DNA from 3 places in the Dokdonella sp. GW821-FHT11D02 genome. Region 3 is predicted to be linked to each of the others. Evidence: riboswitches for the same ligand, from Rfam matches in the RefSeq annotation. Region 3 holds a riboswitch; each other region holds the start of a gene.
What was found. Region 3 has a riboswitch for cobalamin ahead of AC3QL3_RS13650 (CoA-acylating methylmalonate-semialdehyde dehydrogenase). Riboswitches for the same ligand answer to the same signal wherever they lie in the genome.
Positions count from the first base shown of each region.

Region 1 (2,256 bases), 2.4 Mb from region 3:
TCTCGCACTACCAGCTGACGCTCGAACCGAACACCTTGTTCGCCGCGAAGCCGCCGCCGCTGCCCGACGAAGACAGCGCCTGGGACATGCAGGAGGCTTGTCAGGCGCGTCTGGCCGACGCTGGCTACGCGCAGTACGAAGTCTCCGCCTACGCTCACACCGATCGCCGTTGCGCGCACAATCTGAACTACTGGCGCTTCGGCGACTATCTCGGCATCGGTGCCGGCGCGCACGGCAAGCTCAGCGACGCGAGTCGAAATGCGATCGTGCGCACGACCAAACTGAAGCTGCCGCGCAGTTATCTCGAACGCGCCGCGCAGCACGAATCGTTCGGCGCCGCGGCAACGGTCGCAGCGGCGGAGCGCCCGTTCGAGTTCATGCTGAATGCGCTGCGCTTGAACGAAGGCGTCGCCGCCGAGCTGTTCGAGCCGCGCAGCGGTGTCGCGTTCGCCGCCATCGCCGCGCCGCTGGCGCAGGCGCGCGAGCGCGGCTGGCTCCTGCGTGAAGAAGCTCGCCTGCAAGCGACGACGGACGGACGCCGCTTCCTCAACGACCTGATCCAGCTGTTCCTGCCGGAGGTTTAGCGATGCTCGAAACGATCACCATCGACTGCCCGTACTGCGGTGAGAGCTTCCAGACCGCCGCTGATCTTTCCGCCGGCTCGCAGAACTACATCGAAGATTGCGCCGTGTGCTGCCGTCCGATCGAGATCGTGCTGCGCGTCGACGAGGCCGGCGAGTTGGCCGGCGTCGAGGCGCGCAGCGACCGCGAATGATGCGGGCTTGGCGGCCGCCGCCGGCTGCCGCGGACTTCAATTGAACCGGCCCGGACCCTCCACTACACTGCGCGCCGCCGCAGGTGCCCTGCCCGCGTCAAGCGCCCAGGGTGAAACGGGAAGTGGGTAAGGTGTGTTTTGCGATCGTCCGCGATCGCAAAGAGCGGGCGCAGCCGACGTGGCCGCGCTCGGCACCAAGTCCCACGCTGCCCCCGCAACGGTAGGCGAGTCGGACCCGATCGAATGCCACTGTCGCCAACGCGACGGGAAGGCGATCGGGTCGATGTGCCGGGACGGTCTTGCAGGCCGCCTCGACGCATCGCTCGCAAGCCCGGAGACCGGCCTGCGGCTTCGTCGTTCGCTCAGGCGACGGCGATCGGCTCCAGGCGTTGCGGCGGGCAACGGACGGGCACGGGCGCCCGTCGTCCTGCGCGTTCCTCCTTCCGACCCTGGTCACGCGGGTGTGCGACAGGAGGGTTTCCCATGCTGGTCCGTTCCATGCTTTTCATCGCGCTGTCGAGCGCACTTTGCGCCACCGCGCGCGCAGACGAAGAACAACTGCAGCCGACCGTGCAGGTGACCGCCTCGCGCGTTCCCGAAACGGTCGATTCGACATTGGCCGACGTCAGCGTCATCACGCGCGAAGACATCGACGCCAGCGTCGCACGCGACGCGATCGACCTCTTGCGCCTGCAAGCCGGCATCGATCTGTACCGCACCGGCGGCGCCGGCCAGCAGACCTCTTTGTTCCTGCGCGGCACCAATTCCAACCAAGTCCTGGTCCTGATCGACGGCGTGCGCGTGTCCTCGCAGAACACCGGCGCGTTCGCGTTCGAGCAGCTGCCGCTCGACACGGTCGAACGCATCGAAATCGTGCGCGGTCCGCGCGCGAGCTATTGGGGTTCGGACGCGATCGGTGGCGTGATCCAGATCTTCACGCGCAAGCTCGAAGGCCCGCGCGTAGCCATCGGCTACGGCAGCTACCGCGACGCGACCGGCAGCGCCGGTTACGGCCACTGGAACGGCAACGATGGCTTCAGCGTGCAGGTCGGCGCGCGCCACGTGGGCGGCTTTTCCGCGACCAACCGCGGCATCTGCGCCGGCCCAGACGATCCGTACTGCATCTTCAATCCCGACGACGACAGCTTCCGCAACACCAACTTCGCCGGCCGCGCCGCGCACACGTTCGGCAGCCAGGTGTTGTCGGCTTCGCTGTACCGCAGCCAGGGCGAAGTGCAGTTCGACCAAGGCTACTCCGACGTGATCGAGCAGTCGGGCGGCATCAATCTCGAAGGTGCGCTCGGTGAGAACTGGAATCACCGCCTCGCCTTCGGCAATTCGCGTGAAGACCTCAACACGCCCGCTTTCACCACGCTCTACCACACGCGCCGTAACAGCCTCTTGTGGCAGAACGAGTTCCGTCTCGACGAACGCCAGCGCCTGATCGCCGGTTTCGACTTCGTGCGCGAGAAGGGCGAGAC
Region 1 is NZ_CM179520.1:849,606-851,861, reverse strand. Features, by position in the region: gene hemW (radical SAM family heme chaperone HemW) at 1-584, shown strand, start outside; gene AC3QL3_RS03395 (CPXCG motif-containing cysteine-rich protein) at 587-775, shown strand; cobalamin riboswitch at 840-1,136, shown strand; gene AC3QL3_RS03390 (TonB-dependent receptor domain-containing protein) at 1,259-2,256, shown strand, end outside.
Region 1: linked by a shared signal. The riboswitch ahead of AC3QL3_RS03390 (TonB-dependent receptor domain-containing protein) and the one ahead of AC3QL3_RS13650 (CoA-acylating methylmalonate-semialdehyde dehydrogenase) in region 3 are both predicted to bind cobalamin.

Region 2 (2,256 bases), 850 kb from region 3:
CCAGGCGTCTTGCGCATCGCGTCGAGCGGCGTAGGGCGACTGCCGGCGCGTCTGCGCCGCGTCGAGCGCGGCCACGCGTGCGGCGACCTGCGGCTTGTGCACTTTGTTCGAGCTGCGCCGCGCTTGCAGCCGCTCGCGCGCGAGTTCGAGTGTGGAGGCGGTGTAGAACGCGCCTTTGAGCGCATCGGCCAACACACGCAACTCGTCCAGCTTCTGTCGCGCGAAGGCGAGCCAGGCGACCAGGTTCGCCGGCAGCTCGGTTTCGAGCTTGCTGTCGACCGGCACGTGCAGCAAGGAGCACGACGGCGCCAGCTGCAGGCGCTCGGCACCGACGCGCTCGGCCACGTGACGCACGAGTTCGAGCGCGCGGTCGAGGTCGGCGCGCCAGACGTTGCGGCCGTCGACGACGCCGATCGACAGCGCGCGCTCGGCCGGCAGGCTTGCGAGCACGCTGTCGATCTGCTGCGGCGCGCGCACCAGATCGACGTGCAGGCCGTCGACCGGCAGTTCCATCGCGAGGTCGAGGTTGTCGCCGAGCGCGCCGAAATAGGTCGTCAGCATCAGCTGCGGACGCTCGACGGCGGCCAGCGCGGCATACGCATGCCGATACGCGGCGTGGTCGTCGGCGTCCTGGTCGAGCACGAGGCAGGGCTCGTCGATCTGTACCCAGCTCGCACCGGCCGCTTTCAGGCGCGCCAGCAGCTCGGCGTAGACCGGCAACAGGCGGTCGAGCAAGTGCAGGCGGTCGCTGCCGTCGGTGGTCTTGGACAAGAGCAGGAAGCTGACCGGACCGAGCAACACCGGCCGCGCCTCGAGGCCGAGCTGTTTGGCTTCCAGGTATTCGGCGATCGGCTTGTCGCCGCGCAGGCGGAACGATTGTGCGGCGTGCAGCTCGGGCACGAGATAGTGGTAGTTGGTGTCGAACCACTTGGTCATTTCGAGCGCGGGCAGATCGAAGCCGTCGGTCTGCACGCCGCGCGCGAGCGCGAAGTAGCCGGCCAAGGGATCGCGGTCGGCCAGCGCGCGGTAGCGATCGGGAATGGCGTCGAACAGAAAGGCGGTGTCGAGCACGTGGTCGTACAGCGAGAAGTCGTTGCACGGCACCAGGTCGGTGCCGGCTTCGCGTTGCAGGCGCCAGTGGCGATGGCGCAGCTCGGCGGCGGTTTCCAGCAGTTGCGGTGCGGCGAGTTCGCCGCGCCAATATTCTTCCAGCGCCGATTTCAGTTCGCGCTTCGCGCCGATGCGCGGGAAGCCGAGATTGCTAACGAGTGTCATGGATGCGTTTCCTCATGCGTGATGGGCAGTGAGGAACGAAGGAACCGCGCGCCGGCAGCGCTCTTGCGAGGCACGCCGTCACGCCAGCGACCTTCGCCCCCGCGGGCGATCCGGAACGGCGTGGAGGGCGCGCAGGGACGCAGCACGCGAGCGAGCGCCCGCGCGAACGTTCCGGCCGCTTCCCCGCGGAAGCTCCAGGTCAGACGGAGATCTCTCTCCGGCCAAGGCAGGTCTTCGGGCTCGTGGACGAGGAACGCTGACGCGTTCCGCCTACTGTCCGCCGCTTCCCGGCCCGGTCGGGCCAGTGCTGTTGGCGAAGGTCGTTTCCACACACCGCTGCGGGGCAGCGCCGGAATTGGTCTTGCGACCGCACCGGCTTCCCTTTTAATCCATCTCTCTATTCGAATAGAAAGATAAAACCATTGGCGTGCGCACCGTACGCATCTCGCGAGATGCCGTCAAGAGTGCGGCCCTGCCGCGCTCAGCCGGCGCAGACCGCGGCGGCGCACTGCGCGGCGATCCACTCCTCGTTGGTCGGTTCGACCGCGACGAGGATGCTGCTGGTGTCGGTCGAGATGGTGCCGGCGTGGCGCGCATTGCGTTCGCCGTCGAGCGCGATGCCGAGCCAGCCGAGTTCGCCGCAGATGCGCGCGCGCAAGGTCGCGTTGTGCTCGCCGATGCCGGCGCTGAAGACGAGCAGGTCGAGCCCGCCGAGCACGGCGGCGAGCGCGCCGATCTCGCGCACGATGCGGCGCACGTACAGCGCGAGCGCGAGGCGCACGCGTTCGTCTTCCGATTCCTTCGGCAGCAGCTGCTGCGGATCGGAGGAAACGCCGGAAACGCCGAGCAGGCCGGAACGGTGGTAGAGCAGGTCGGCGACCTGGTCGACGTCGAGCCGTTCGATCTGCATCAGATAGAGCAGGGCGCCAGGATCGAGTGCGCCGCAGCGCGTGCCCATCATCAGACCGTCGAGCGCGGAAA
Region 2 is NZ_CM179520.1:2,398,188-2,400,443, forward strand. Features, by position in the region: gene metE (5-methyltetrahydropteroyltriglutamate--homocysteine S-methyltransferase) at 1-1,275, opposite strand, end outside; cobalamin riboswitch at 1,484-1,715, opposite strand; gene AC3QL3_RS10045 (acetate/propionate family kinase) at 1,757-2,256, opposite strand, start outside.
Region 2: linked by a shared signal. The riboswitch ahead of metE (5-methyltetrahydropteroyltriglutamate--homocysteine S-methyltransferase) and the one ahead of AC3QL3_RS13650 (CoA-acylating methylmalonate-semialdehyde dehydrogenase) in region 3 are both predicted to bind cobalamin.

Region 3 (2,256 bases):
GCCGGGCATGAGCGCGTTCGTGCTCGAAGACGGCGTCGTGCAGCACACCTATTCGACCTACGCGCGCGGACTCGACGGCCTCTGGGGCATGTACCAATGGCTCGACCGCGCGCCGCTCGGACGCAACGAGAGCGGCATCTGGTGGCGGCGTCGCGACGAGTACGAGAAGGCCACGGGCGTCGCGCCGTGTTGCGGCTGAACGCAGCGATGGCGGCCGGCGCGGCGATCGCGTCGCCGCGCGCGGCAGCACAAGCCGGATGCGTGCGCCGCGATGCGGACGTTTTCTGCGCAGCCTGCGCATTCGTCTTCGTCCTCGCCGTCGCACTGACGTTGCACGCCACAGCGACGATGGCGGCGATGGGCGAGCAGCCGATGCACGGCGGTTGGACTCTGACGGCGATGTGGCAGCCGATGTGCGGCCAAGCTTGGCTCGATGCCGCCGTCGGCTTCCTCGCTGCGTGGACGGCGATGGCGATCGCGATGATGCTGCCGACGCTGGCGCCGATGCTGCTGCGCTATCGCATAGCGCTGTTGCGGCGCGGCCATGCAAACGCGGATCGCTATGTCGTCTTGGCCGCTGCCGGCTACTTCTTCGTCTGGGTCGTAGCCGGGCTTGCCGTGTTCGTGCTCGGAGCCGCGTTGGTGCAAGCGCTGTTGCAATACGCGGCGCTGGCCCGCGCGGCGCCGATCGCGGCCGGCGCGCTCGTGCTCGCCGCAGGCGCGGTGCAGCGCTCCGCTTGGAAACGGCGCCGGCTGCGCGATTGCCGTCGCGCAGCGGCCTGCGAATACGGCGTACCGGCCGGCGCCGCGGCCGCCGGTATCTACGGCCTGCGCCTCGGCCTGCATTGCCTGCGCAGCTGCGCCAATCTGAACGCGATCCTGCTCGTCGTCGGCATGATGAACCCGTGCGTGCTGGCGCTGGTCACCGCCGCCATCTTGGGCGAGCGTCTGTCGGCGGACGGCGCGCGCATCGCGCAATTGAGCGGAGCGCTCGCGATCGTCGTCGGCGCATTCTTGTTCGCCCGCGCCGTCGCCACGTTCTGATCTCAGTGCATCGACACCGCCGCGCGCAGATACGTCCGCGCACGGACCGGCGGCGCTTGTTCGTGCAGCGCCGCACGCCTACACTGCGCGGGCTTCAGGTGTCTCGCGCTACGGCGCGAGGTGAAACGGGAAGCCGGTAAGAGAAGTGTCTGCGATCGTCCGCGATCGCGCTTTTCAAGGCCGGCGCTGCCCCCGCAACGGTAGGCGAGAAAACCCGACAGTCATCCACTGCGTTCGCGCGGGAAGGAGTCGGGCGGATGCGCAAGCATCGCTCGCGAGCCCGGAGACCGGCCTGAGCGGACATCGTCACGATGTCCCACTCGGGTGTTGCGGTGGGCAACCCGGCGAGCCGATCTGCGCGCCGTGTCGCCCCGATCGTTTCGTCCTGCCTCCGCATCCCCGCCACGCGGGTGAGCGTTACGGAGACAGGACCATGAACGAGTTGCACCGCGTCGCGACCGAAGTCGCGACGGTCAAGCTTCTGATCGACGGCGAGTTCGTCGAATCCCGCAGCACGCAATGGCGCGAGGTCGTCAATCCGGCGACCCAGGCCGTACTCGCGCGTGTGCCGTTCGCGACCGCGGAGGAAGTCGACGCCGCCGTCGCCGCCGCGCAGCGCGCATTCAAGAGCTGGCGCAAGACGCCGATCGGCGCGCGCGCACGCATCTTCCTCAAATACCAGCAGCTGATCCGCGAGCACATGCGCGAACTCGCCGCGATCCTGACCGCCGAGCAGGGCAAGACCCTGCCCGATGCGGAAGGCGACGTGTTCCGCGGCCTCGAAGTGGTCGAGCACGCGGCCGCGATCGGCAACCTGCAGCTCGGCGAGCTCGCCAACAACGTCGCCGGCGGCGTCGATACGTACACGATCCTGCAGCCGCTCGGCGTCTGCGCCGGCATCACGCCGTTCAACTTCCCGGCGATGATCCCGCTGTGGATGTTCCCGATGGCGATCGCCACCGGCAACACCTTCGTGCTGAAGCCGTCCGAGCAGGACCCGCTGGTGACGATGCGTCTGGTGGAACTCGCGCTCGAGGCCGGCATTCCGAAGGGCGTGCTCAACGTCGTCCACGGCGGCGCCGAAGTGGTCGACGCGATCTGCGATCACGCCGACATCAAAGCGGTTTCGTTCGTCGGCTCGACCAAGGTCGGCACCCACGTCTACCAGCGCGCGTCGCTCGCCGGCAAGCGCGTGCAATGCATGATGGGCGC
Region 3 is NZ_CM179520.1:3,247,392-3,249,647, reverse strand. Features, by position in the region: gene AC3QL3_RS13660 (DUF899 domain-containing protein) at 1-199, shown strand, start outside; gene AC3QL3_RS13655 (copper chaperone) at 187-1,044, shown strand; cobalamin riboswitch at 1,124-1,354, shown strand; gene AC3QL3_RS13650 (CoA-acylating methylmalonate-semialdehyde dehydrogenase) at 1,478-2,256, shown strand, end outside.